DNA from 3 places in the Sporosarcina soli genome. Region 2 is predicted to be linked to each of the others. Evidence: riboswitches for the same ligand, from Rfam matches in the RefSeq annotation. Region 2 holds a riboswitch; each other region holds the start of a gene.

Region 1 (4,218 bases), on a different contig from region 2:
CTTGCATTGTTCAATTTTATTCAAAAGTAGATCCGTCTCTTTCATCGTCACTCCCCCCTCCAAAGTGGTCTCAAATGTATAGAGTACCGCCAACCTTTTGAAATTCCTTTGCTTTATCGTCCAAGCCTTTTTCGATTGTAAGTTTTTCTTCTATCTGATTTTGATCTGCATATTTCCGTATATCATGTGATATTCGCATACTGCAAAATTTCGGGCCACACATCGAACAAAAGTGGGAAACTTTTGCTCCTTCAGCTGGTAATGTTTCATCGTGGTATTCCAGTGCACGCTCTGGATCAAGTCCTAAATTGAATTGGTCTATCCAACGGAATTCGAATCGTGCTTTTGAAAGTGCATCATCTCTTTTTTGAGCATTTGGATGGCCTTTCGCAAGATCAGCCGCGTGTGCTGCAATTTTATAGGCTATAACACCTTCTCGGACATCATTTTTGTTTGGTAAACCAAGATGCTCTTTCGGTGTTACATAACAAAGCATTGCCGTACCAAACCAGCCAATCATTGCTGCCCCGATTGCGGATGTAATATGATCATATCCCGGTGCGATATCAGTCGTTAATGGTCCCAATGTATAAAAGGGTGCTTCTTGACAGACTTCCATCTGTTTATCAACGTTTTCTTTAATCAAGTCCATTGGTACGTGACCGGGACCTTCAATCATTACTTGAATATCATGCTTCCATGCAATTTTCGTTAATTCTCCAAGCGTATCCAGTTCTGCAAACTGGGCTTCATCATTGGCATCGGCAATCGAACCTGGTCGTAAACCATCCCCCAAAGAAAATGACACATCATATTGCTTCATAATTTCGCAAATTTCTTCAAAATGAGTATACAAGAAGCTTTCTTTATGATGAATCAGGCACCATTGTGCCATTATTGAACCGCCTCTTGAAACAATCCCAGTGACACGCTTCACGGTCATTGGGATATAACGCAACAATACCCCTGCGTGAAGAGTAAAATAGTCAACACCTTGTTCTGCTTGCTCAATCAATGTATCACGGTAAACTTCCCAAGAAAGATCTTCCACTTTTCCATCTACTTTTTCAAGTGCCTGATAGAGCGGGACCGTTCCGACTGGAACCGGAGAATTACGGATAATCCATTCACGTGTTGTGTGGATATCCTTACCTGTCGATAAATCCATAATTGTATCTGAACCCCAGCGAGTTGCCCATGTCATTTTCTCTACTTCGTTCTCAATGGAGGATGTGACCACAGAATTTCCGATATTAGCATTTATTTTTACATGAAAATTCCTACCGATAATCATCGGCTCCGTTTCTGGATGGTTAATATTTGATGGGATAATGGCTCTTCCATGCGCGACTTCATCACGGACAAAATCTGCATCCATGCCTTCACGTATTGCGATAAACTCCATTTCAGGAGTAACGATTCCTTTTCTCGCATAGTGCATCTGTGTTACATTTTTACCTTCTTTCGCACGTAGTGGTTTTCTTTTCGGTAATTGAAAGTTATTGTTTTCTTTTTCGTTATTCGTTTTATAACCGTTATCTTCCGGCTTTAATTCTCTTCCTTCATATTCCTCTACATCCTCGCGTTCTAAGATCCAGTTTTTCTTTATTGTAGGGAGTCCTTTGCGAATATCCACTTTATATTTGTCATCCGTATATTTACCACTTGTATCATAGACTTGGAGTGGTTCATTCTCACTTTCGCCTCTATCCGTTATCGTCGGTGATAGTTGAATTTCTCTTACAGGTACAAGGATGTCCGGCCTGCTACCTTGAATGTACACTTTCTTGCTCGCTGGAAAACTTTCATAAATGTGAATTGGCATAGTCCCTATTTCTTTGTCCATCAAGTCAATCGTCTCCTCTTTTTTTAGTTTCTTGGTAGACCATAACTCAGTCCAAAGGAAGTCGTTCCTCATTCATAGAACATGAATAATGACACACGATTTATTCACAAAAAAGACTAGATCCAAGTAAATACGGACCTAGTCTCTCTAAATGAAACATACATATTGAATGCATGTCATCAGTAGAATTTAGAAACTTCCCCACGCTGGTATGAGCCAGATCAGGTCCAAAGAGTTAGGAAAACTTAAACGTTTTTTCCCTCTCAGCCCAGACTAACCGGACACCTCTAGTTCAATCTCATTAAATTATTTGGTCTAACAATTCGAAGTATAACTAATAATAAAAAAATGTCAACATTAAGTTCTATTAGTTTGTCTTATATTGTCCGCAGCCAGTCTTCCTAAAGGTGCATTAAATATTGTAATGGGTATGGATGTGGAAGTAGGGGAAACTTTAATAATTGAACCTAGAGTGAAAAAGTGACCTTTAAGGGTAGTAATTCCATTGGATAGAAGATCAAAGAAATGGCTGGGACTAAAAAAGTAACGTTAGGGTTAGGATTTAACGCTCCAATTCTCAATTTTAATGATGCAAATTTAGATGCTTGTGTCTCATCTTTTATTCAAGGTGGTTTTACCTTTGCAAGGCAGGCTTGTGTTTCTGTCCAAAGAATCTACGCACCAAAAAATATATATCCATTACTTGTTTAAAGACTGGTTGTGGAAGCGAAGAAACTAAATGTAGGTGATCCGCTTAAACCGCCAACGGATACTGGTCCAATGATTACAAAATCGATATCTATTGGGCTTTACTGATGGAAGATTGCACCAGAAACAGTTGAAGTGTGGATTAATAAGGTTTCCTAGCTACGCTACGATCACATTCCTTATGGAAGAGTTAAGTTCAGAGGAATAGGTAAAGAAGGTGTTAAATATGCTATTGAAGACATGACGGAATTAAAATTTATTAGTATTAATATGGGTAATCATTAATATATGTTTCGTTATGTGGGCCGCATTTAGTGACCTTTAGATTAGCCTTATTTGTTTATGCCTTATGAACTTAAATAAGAATCTTAATAGCTGGGATCTATTAATAATGTTATTATCTTAATAGCACAAAAACAAATAGGGGATTCGTCAATGTTTGAAAAGGTATTGGAAGCAGCTAAACGTCTAGAAGGTGTGGCCCATAAAACCCCGGTAATGACTTCACAATTGCTTGATAAGCAGACTGGAAACACGATTTTCTTAAAATGTGAGAATTTACAGCGCATCGGAGCGTTCAAATTTTGTGGTGCCTATAATGCTGTCAGTTCTCTGCCACAGGATGTTCGCGGGAAAGGGATCATTACTTACTCTTCAGGTAATCATGCCCAGGCTGTCGCTCTGACAGGTAATTTGTTGAAAGTACATACAACAGTCGTCGTCCCTTCGGATACGGCACCAGTGAAAATTGCTGCCGCCAAGTCCTATGGTGCCGATATTGTCTACTACGACCGGGCAAAGGAGAGGCGAGAGGATGTGACCCAACAGCTGATCGATAAAAACGGTTATATCTTTATCCCGCTATTTGATAATGAGGAAGTAATAGCCGGACAGGGAACGGCTGCCAAGGAATTAATTGAGGAGGTCGGAGAACTGGACTATCTTTTGGTTCCATGCAGTGGGGGCGGAATGCTCAGCGGCAGTGCTATTAGTAGTAAACATTTGCTTCCTCAGTGTCAGGTTATTGGCGTGCAGCCTGAATTGGTCGATTATGCAGTACGTTCATTCAATACCGGTGAACTCCACCGTATAGACAATCCGCAGACGATTGTCGATGGGCTACGAGGTACGTCATTAGGGAATCTTAATTTCCCTATTCTCAGAGAACTTGTCGACGATATGATCACTGTCAGGGACGAAGGTGTGATAACGACGATGCACTATCTCTGGAGCCGTCTGAAAATAGTCGTCGAATTAGCGGGAGCAGTCAGTCTAACTCCTTTGTTTCATCGTGATTTCTCAGTGGAAGGTAAACGTATTGGTTTCATAGTAAGTGGTGGGAATGTGGATGTCCGAAATGCCGGAGAACTGTTTGCGGAAATCAGAGATTAGAATTCCTAAAGTATAAAGAATTGCACCAACAATCAATTTTAATTCAAATAGTAAGATGATGAAATGATGGTACATATTGAAGTTGCAGCAGAACAAAAATCACAGGAATTGGTCTTGAAATTCCTTCTATTCCTTATCATCCCAATTTCCATTTTGATGAAGAACGTTAATTAAAGTTGGAATATAGATAGTTTTTGCGGTAAGGAACGAAATTGCTAAAGGGGGCTATCCATTCGCGCTATCCCCGCAGGAGTCGCTAACTTTCATTTTAA
Region 2 (4,218 bases):
TATCAAGGTGATCCTTAAACCGTAAGCAGATAAACCGGTCCTTGTTGCATGGACCGGTATTTGCGTTTTATTCACTTGCGTGTAATGGCTGCACAAGCGATGCGGGCACCTGAATTGCCCGCCGGATCGGTTTTGTAGTCATCTTCCTTTTCATGGATGACAAGTGCACTGCCGTCTTGATCGAGAATGGAATTTTCGGCAGTCGTTTTCAATGTAAGTTCAGCTGTGGTCACTTTCACGGAAACTTTACCGTCCTCACCCACTTCAATATTCGGCAGATCCCCTAAATGGAACCCTTTTGGATTATCAAAGCCATGCTCTTTACTCGTTGGATTGAAATGTGCTCCTGCCGATGTAAAATCCGGAGGTGTGCACACTCCAGTTTCATGGATATGTAGCCCATGCACGCCAGCAGGAATATTTTCAGCCTGAATGCTAATCGTCAAACCATCTCCCGCCTCTACAAAACTGGCTTCACCAATTTCTTCGCCCTTCGTATTCACAATCGGTGCGACTACCGATTTGACGTTCTCTCCACTTACCGGCAACGCCTTCCCTTTATTCGCGCAGCCTCCCACAACGAGCAACGCTAACAAGCTCATAGCCAATATGGTATTATGCTTCAATTTGCATCCTCCTCTTCTGCCAGCAGGATGCCCATTCTGTGATAAATTAAGTCTGGAAACTTATTCCTCCACGTAGTAAAACAAAACCCACTAGCCATTCCATTTTCGGAATGAATAGCGGGTTTTCATTTACGCTAGTACCAATTTTTCAAGATCCATCGGCGGGATATACGTACCATCTTTGTATACGCGCATATTGCCACCAGAAATTTCGTCAATTAGCATGACATCCCCCGTAGCACCGTCACGGCCGAATTCAAGTTTGATGTCGTACAGTTCAAGACCTTTTACTGCAAGCTCTTCTTTCACTACATCAGAAATTTGTTTCGTCAACGCTTCAAGCGTATCGTATTCCTCTTTTGTCAAGATGCCGAGTTGCGCAAGCCCGTCCTTCGAAATTGGCGGGTCCTTTCGATCATCATCTTTCAGCGTCACTTCAACAAATGCATCCAACGGTTGTCCCTCTTCGCAATAGGCACCATATCTGCGCAAGAAACTGCCGACTGCACGGTATCTGCAAATAACTTCCAAGCCTTTGCCGAACATTGTCGCGGCTTTCACTTCCATTGACACCTCGTCGATATTTGCATCGACATAATGCGTTGGAATCCCTTTCTCCGCTAGCTTCACAAAGAAATACTTCGTCATACGCAGACCTGACTTTCCTGCCCCCTCGATCGTCAAACCGACCGTATTGGCACCTGGATCGAAAACGCCATCTTCGCCCGTCACATCATCTTTAAATTTTAATAGCACATTGCCGCCTTCTAATTTGTATACATCTTTCGTCTTGCCTTGATAAATAAGTTCCATGTCCACGTTTCCTTTCCGTAAGAAAATGGATTACTTTTTTATTATAAGCCAATTTCACATGTGAATCAATTTCATAATTCCCTTTTTCAACGCAAAAGACGAACTATTATATCGTTACTAACATCATCATTCGTAAATATGGCATTCTATTTTCGCTGATTGGAGTGAAATTCAACTTTGTTCGGATTTCGTTACTTGTTTCTTTAGTAACCGAAATCATCCGTCCCCCATTTTTTTGAAGTTTTCACTCGTCATCCGGCGATTTGCTGTTGTATAATTATTGAAGTAATACTAACCGTGAGCGAAAGAGAGTGGTCCCCTATGGGTCGTAAATGGAATAACATCAAGGAAAAGAAAGCCTCAAAGGATGCAAATACAAGCCGGATTTACGCAAAGTTCGGTCGTGAAATTTATGTGGCTGCAAGACAAGGCGAGCCCGATCCTGAGTTAAATCAAGCCCTTAAAATCGTTGTGGAGCGCGCCAAAACATATAGTGTACCAAAAGCCATCATTGATCGTGCCATCGAAAAAGCAAAAGGCGGAGCGGATGAAAACTTCGACGAACTGCGGTATGAAGGCTTCGGTCCCAATGGTTCAATGGTCATTGTCGATACATTGACCAACAATGTGAACCGTACCGCTTCGGAAGTGCGGGCAGCCTTCGGGAAAAATGGCGGCAATATGGGGGTCAGCGGATCCGTTTCCTATATGTTCGACGCCACGGCGGTTTTTGCTCTGGAAGGCAAAACAGCCGATGAAGTACTGGAATTATTAATGGATGCGGATATCGAAGTACGGGATATTTTAGAAGAAGAGGGAGCGGTCATCGTCTATGCCGAGCCCGACCAATTCCACGCTGTACAAGAAGCGTTTAAAAGTGTCGGAATCACAGAATTCACTGTTGCCGAGCTGACGATGCTTGCACAAAATGATGTCCAACTCGATCCCGATGCACAAGCACAATTCGAAAAAATGATCGATGCACTCGATGATTTGGAAGATGTGCAACAAGTTTACCATAACGTCGATTCGGACGATTGATTGCTACAATTCAGAAAACATGTTATGCTAAGGACAGATTGATAATTTCATAATCAATTCGACCATTAGGGGAATCCTTTTAAAGGACTGAGAGACGAGTGTTACTCCGATACCCTTATTACCTGAACAGGTTCGTACCTGCGGAGGGAAGTGGCGCGTCTATGTTTATTTAACTGCATACTTATGCGTAAATGACAGACCACTTTCCATACCTGGGAAGTGGTCTTTTTGTGTGGAAAGGAGGGCTTTGATGCGGTTGATTGCCGTCACAAACAACCAGATGACAGCAGAACGACTGATTGACACGCTGTTGGCTATCGAATCATCCATCGATGCGGTCATTCTACGGGAGAAATCGAAAACCGATGCGGAAGTGATTAATTTGATCGAACAGTTAAAAGAATCTAGATTTGACGCATCCAAAATCATTGTCCATGGACGAGCGGATATCGCCGCCATGACCGGGATGGACAAAGTGCAGCTACCCGGACATGGAGCACCCCTCCCCCTTGTCAAACAGCAATTTCCCGCGTTGTCGTTCGGGCGATCCGTCCACTCCTTCGAGGAAGCGGAAGCCGCCTATACAGCTGGGGCTGAGTGGCTACTTTATGGACATGTATTTGCAACGGACTCAAAAGAAGGTTTGCCTCCACGCGGGACGGAAGAGCTTTTTCAAATCGTCGAGTCACAGCCCATTCCCGTTTATGCGATTGGCGGGATCCAACCTAAACACCTCCCGGCATTGAAGCAAGCTGGCGTGGCAGGCGTCGCCGTCATGTCTTCGATTTTCGGGCATGACAATCCTCGAAAAGCAGCGGACGGTTATCGGGAGGTGCAAAATGTCACGAGAGGTTGATGTCATCGTAATTGGTGGCGGGATCATCGGGTGCAGTATCGCTTATTACACGGCAAAAGCAGGGTTATCCGTTCACCTTCTAGAGCAAGGTTCCATCGCCCAAGGTACAACGCAGGCGGCTGCAGGCATGCTTGGTGCTCACTCCGAATACTTGAACGAAACATTCTATTCATTTGCACAGGAAAGTCAGGCGCTCTATCGAGAATTCCGCAATCATTCCGGAATCGACTTCGGTTATACGACAGGCGGGATCTTGCAATTGGCCTGGACTGAAGAAGAACGGCTGGCCTTATCACGCTGGCACGAGGCCACTCATCTGTCACCCGAACAAGTTTGTAAACGGATGCCTGACATTGTTCCATCTCCATTCGGTGCCTCCATTTTCGAGGTTGACGTCCATGTCCATCCGGAGAAGACCGCCTTCGCGTTTTGGGCGGCTGCGGAAAAACTCGGCGCCACCCTATCGGAACATGTTCACGTAACAAAAGTGGAGACGGTTGATGCAGGTTATCGAATAGCCGATTGGAACGCAAAACATGTTGTCATCGCGGGTGGTGCGGCGAGTGCCGAGCTACTGCCGGGACTGCAAATGACGACTGTGAAAGGACAATGTATGCAACTCGATGCGATGGGAATCGACTTGCCCTATACGTTATTCCATCAAGGTTGCTATGTTGTGCCGCGCTTGGATGGCACGCTTGTTGTCGGAGCGACCATGGAGCCTGATGAAACAGATTTACAGACGAACGTCGCAGGAAATTTAGCGTTGAATGCTATTGCGGAACGTTTCGTCCCGGGACTTTCCCGCTTCCCTGTTCTGAAACGTTGGGCAGGTCTCCGTCCGAAAACGGTCGATGAGCTGCCTTATATCGGGCATATACC
Region 3 (4,218 bases), on a different contig from region 2:
GCGAGTGTCGATGCAGTTCGAAATCACCCGTTAATGGATCAAAACGTACCGATTCATGGTCTGGTCGTACACCCGGATACTGGAAAACTGGATGTCATTGTCGATGGCTATGTAAATGAGGAAATAATGCAATGACATATTTCCCGGGAAATAGACAAACGAAAAGCGTAGGGCGCCGCTTAGATGCGACAAGCGCTGGAAGACTTGAAGATAAAGGCGTTCTTTGCCTTTATCAGCAAGTCTGAAGCGACTCGAGCGTCTGGCGCCCGAAGTCTAGACAGAAGCCTATTCTCCTTTCATAGGAACCGGCTTCTTATTTTTGCAGTGAGTTTCCGCCATGCGGCCTTACCCTTTCAATATTCATCCTCCAACATGGTGTAGAGATAATGATCTTCCCACACACCATTGATGTACAATAATTTCCGCAATAATCCTTCTTGAGTATAACCGGCTTTCTCCAGCACTTTTACCGATCCCGTATTGCGCGGTGAGACATAGGCCTCTACTCTATGTAAGGACACTTTTTCAATCGCGAACTTCGTAACGAGGCGAACCACTTCTGTCGCCAGTCCCCTTCCTATTTCCCGTTCGTCAATCGAATACCCGATAAATCCACTCGAAAAAGGCAATCTTTTAATGCTGTAAAGTGAAATATGTCCGATTAGCCGGCTTGTGGCGGAATCAAAAACACCAAAATTATATTCCCGCCGATCCCTCATTTGATAGAGCGATTCCCTGATTTTTTCCCTTTGAACGGCTACGGTGAAATAACTATTTTCGTGTCGCGGTTCGAAAATAGACCAATATTCTTTATTAGCAATTAGCATTTCCGTAAAGATTGTCGCATCATCTTCTGTTAAGATGCGTAAATAACATGTTTGTCCTTCAAGCAAAATCAATGTCCATTCACCCTTTTTGCGCAATAAATTCTCACAGCTTCCCGATTACCATTCCATCATATCCTGCGATGTCCATCCAAGTAAAATCTTCCGCATCTTCGTGCCAACTGATCAGCCATGCAAGAAATACTCTTTGCCTAAGCATTTTAAATGTGCTGCACATCCCTTTTGGCACTCTCCTTTTCATAGTTCCAAATTTTCCAAAAACATGTATCCAGTATAGCATGAATATTCTACAGACGAAATATTGCAATTGTGACGGAAACTTCATATTTTCTTTCGCCTTCCTCATCTTTCCTCTGTATACTATTCAATAGGAGGATTTGAATATGTTTAGAATGATCATCATGACCCTTTCTCTCATTGCAGTCGTACTTATGAATGCAGTAGCAAATATACTGCCACTCAACGGTAAAACCACCGGTGAAATCGCTAACCAATTACCAGTCCTTTTCATCCCTGCTGGATATGTCTTTATCATTTGGGCTGTGATTTACGTATTACTCGCCTGCTGGTTATTTGGTTCTAATCGAAACCGCAACGATACCAATCGAGTGGTCCTCAATCTTAGAGGGATATTATTCAGCATCAGTTGCCTGTTCAATATCGCTTGGATTCTATTATGGCATTTCCGCTATTTCGATTGGACAATTATCATCATGATAAGTCTTCTGCTAACACTTCTTGCGCTTTACTTTACGTATCCGAAAAAAGATCAACAATTTTTGGGAAGATTACCGATCGCCGTCTACCTAGGATGGATTTTTGTGGCTACGATTGCGAACATCAGCTATGTCCTCACTTTGCATGAATGGTCTGGCTGGGGCTTAAGCGATCCGTTGTGGACAGTCCTTTATTTGACATTCGCAACCGCTATTGCACTCCACTTCCTTTACCATCATGCAGATATCGCCTTGAACCTTGTTTTCATGTGGACATTTATTGGTATTGCTGTAAAAAATGGAATAAATGAGTTATTTGTTTCATCCGCCGCCCTTTTCCTGACAGCTGTGATCGGAACCGGTTGCTTCCTCATAAGAAAAGCGAAAAACAAGCATCTATAAAAAAACGCCGTTCCTCCGAGGAGAACGGCGTTTTTTCATTTACGATCCAACAGACGTGGGGCCGATGTAAACAATATTGAGGCGACAACAGCTGATAAAATAATGGAAGGAACCATATAACTTCCGTTATACACAAGTGAATAAATCCATACAGGTTGCCCTTCTGGAGCGTAGGATCCGAAGAACACAATTCCGCCAATAAAATGGATTAAATAACGAAGTGCCCCACCAATCACTGTACCGATAACGATTGCAGTTACCATTGAGCCCTTTTGTCCTGTTTTCTTACTATACAGCAGCCAACCGAGTGTAACAGCCGCAACACCAACTAGCGTATAGGCAACAAAATAATCAAGGGCCGCTTGGATCGCATTGAATACATAGCCGCCCATTGCCAACTGTAACAGGCCGCTTACAAACCCTGTCAACATTCCACCAACCATCCCCCAGCGAAATGCCATGACGATAATCGGTAGCATCGACAGCGTAATCGATCCTCCCTGCGGCAACGAAAAGCCGATTTTATCAAGCACAAATGACACTGCACCTAAAATCGCCACTTCAAGTAATAGCTGAAGTTTTTGACGTTCCATATAAATTCCTCCCCACTATTAGCGGGGATGCGATAGAAGATAAGCGCGTTCCCGGACTTCCAGACAATAAAAAACGATCTCCCGGATAGAACGGGACATCGATTATGTCTGTTTCCATCCACATCCCTACGCAAGAATGATCTTACAGGTTCTAAGGGTCAGGACATCCCGTCCAATCTCAGCCAACTAGGCACCCCTTGTGGTTCCATTATTCAATTACAGTCCCATTGTATAAGACTGCCTCTATATAATCAAGATGAATAGTAGACGTTTAGTTTCCGATAGCGTCAGTGCCAACTGGAGGGATTATGATGACGAACCATAAACTATTAGCGGCCTTATGTTATTTCAGTGTCTTTTTTGCCCCTTTTTTACTTCCTGGGATTGTGTACTTCATTACCGACGATCGCGAAGTGAAACACCATGCAAAACGTTCGCTCGTGTCTCATCTCGTTCCTGTCATCCTGCTCATCGCCGGTTTCATCATCTATACCTTTTCCATGTTATCGATGTCATCCCCTATGGATGAATTGCTTCTGCACAATAACCGATTCAATTTTTGGCAATGGGCGCCCGTTCTATTTACGCTCATCTATGGCCTTCTTTTTCTAGTCATCGTTGTTTGGAATATCATTCAAGGTGTCAAACTAGTAAAATGAATGTTTACTACCGAAACTTACAGGGAAAAAAATCAATAAATGCTTGTCTTAGGAGAGGAATACAATGAAATTGGGTAAAGTAGTGAAAACAGCCATTAAATTAGCACCTATCGTTTATCCGATTGTCCGGAAAGTGATGGAGGAAAAAAAAGTAAGCAAAAAGACAGTTTCCCGAAAATGACAAAAAACCTGCAAACGCGCTAAAATGTTTGCAGGCTTTTTTTTGCCTTCATTATGATATAGTATGGTATGAAAAAGAATGAACGGAAGAAAGGATTTGTGCATTTATGATTGCAAAAACTGAGCAGGAAATCCAAGCTTTAAAAAAGATCGGTAAAATTGTTGCGGAAATTCGGGAAGCTTTGAAAGAGGCAACAGTCCCTGGAATTACAACGAAAGAAATCGATGAACTTGCCGGACGGCTTTTTGAGGAGAAAGATGCCGTTTCCGCTCCTATCGATCAATACGATTTTCCAGGCTATACATGCATTAGCGTTAACAATGAAGTAGCACACGGTATCCCGGGCTCCCGTGTCATCAAAGACGGCGATCTCGTGAACATTGACGTCTCCGGTTCACACGGCGGTTATTTTGCCGATACAGGCATTTCGTTCGTCGTTGGCACACCAGACCCTAAAAAACAGCAATTATGCGATGTCGCGAAAAGCGCATTTGATCGCGCCATGACTAAAGTGAAAGCCGGATCCAGCTTGAACCAAATCGGAAAAGCGGTCGAACGTGAAGCGAAAAGCCACGGACTCGCGGTCATTAAAAACTTAACGGGCCACGGAATTGGGACCTCTTTACACGAAGAGCCCCAGCATATTTTAAATTATTATGATGCTTGGGACAAAACGCTGTTAAAAGAAGGGATGGTCCTTGCTGTTGAGCCGTTCATCTCTGAAAAAGCAGAGCATATCATCGAATCCGGCGACGGTTGGACATTTATCACCCCGGATAATTCCCATGTTGCACAGATAGAACATACCATTATCGTGACAAA

The links. A riboswitch is a leader RNA that binds a small molecule or an ion and turns the genes downstream of it on or off. The one in region 2 is predicted to bind thiamine pyrophosphate.
Region 1: it holds a riboswitch for thiamine pyrophosphate, as region 2 does, so the genes downstream of both, thiC (phosphomethylpyrimidine synthase ThiC) here and ACFPRA_RS18055 (thiamine phosphate synthase) in region 2, are expected to answer to the same signal.
Region 3: it holds a riboswitch for thiamine pyrophosphate, as region 2 does, so the genes downstream of both, thiT (energy-coupled thiamine transporter ThiT) here and ACFPRA_RS18055 (thiamine phosphate synthase) in region 2, are expected to answer to the same signal.

What each region holds. Positions count from the first base shown of each region.
Region 1 covers NZ_JBHSNO010000001.1:546,040-550,257, reverse strand. The annotation lists gene thiC (phosphomethylpyrimidine synthase ThiC) at 71-1,846, opposite strand; TPP riboswitch at 2,028-2,145, opposite strand; gene ACFPRA_RS02675 (aldehyde dehydrogenase family protein) at 2,372-2,557, shown strand; gene ACFPRA_RS02670 (pyridoxal-phosphate dependent enzyme) at 3,032-3,946, shown strand.
Region 2 covers NZ_JBHSNO010000009.1:91,160-95,377, reverse strand. The annotation lists gene ACFPRA_RS18075 (zinc-dependent alcohol dehydrogenase) at 1-25, shown strand, start outside; gene ACFPRA_RS18070 (superoxide dismutase family protein) at 72-626, opposite strand; gene ACFPRA_RS18065 (phosphoribosylaminoimidazolesuccinocarboxamide synthase) at 756-1,439, opposite strand; gene ACFPRA_RS18060 (YebC/PmpR family DNA-binding transcriptional regulator) at 1,761-2,480, shown strand; TPP riboswitch at 2,538-2,646, shown strand; gene ACFPRA_RS18055 (thiamine phosphate synthase) at 2,731-3,336, shown strand; gene thiO (glycine oxidase ThiO) at 3,320-4,218, shown strand, end outside.
Region 3 covers NZ_JBHSNO010000022.1:32,856-37,073, forward strand. The annotation lists gene ACFPRA_RS23915 (beta-class carbonic anhydrase) at 1-135, shown strand, start outside; gene ACFPRA_RS23920 (GNAT family N-acetyltransferase) at 354-899, opposite strand; gene ACFPRA_RS23925 (hypothetical protein) at 931-1,086, opposite strand; gene ACFPRA_RS23930 (tryptophan-rich sensory protein) at 1,229-1,963, shown strand; gene thiT (energy-coupled thiamine transporter ThiT) at 1,999-2,556, opposite strand; TPP riboswitch at 2,663-2,764, opposite strand; gene ACFPRA_RS23940 (magnetosome magnetite crystal formation protein family) at 2,868-3,215, shown strand; gene ACFPRA_RS23945 (hypothetical protein) at 3,280-3,396, shown strand; gene map (type I methionyl aminopeptidase) at 3,503-4,218, shown strand, end outside.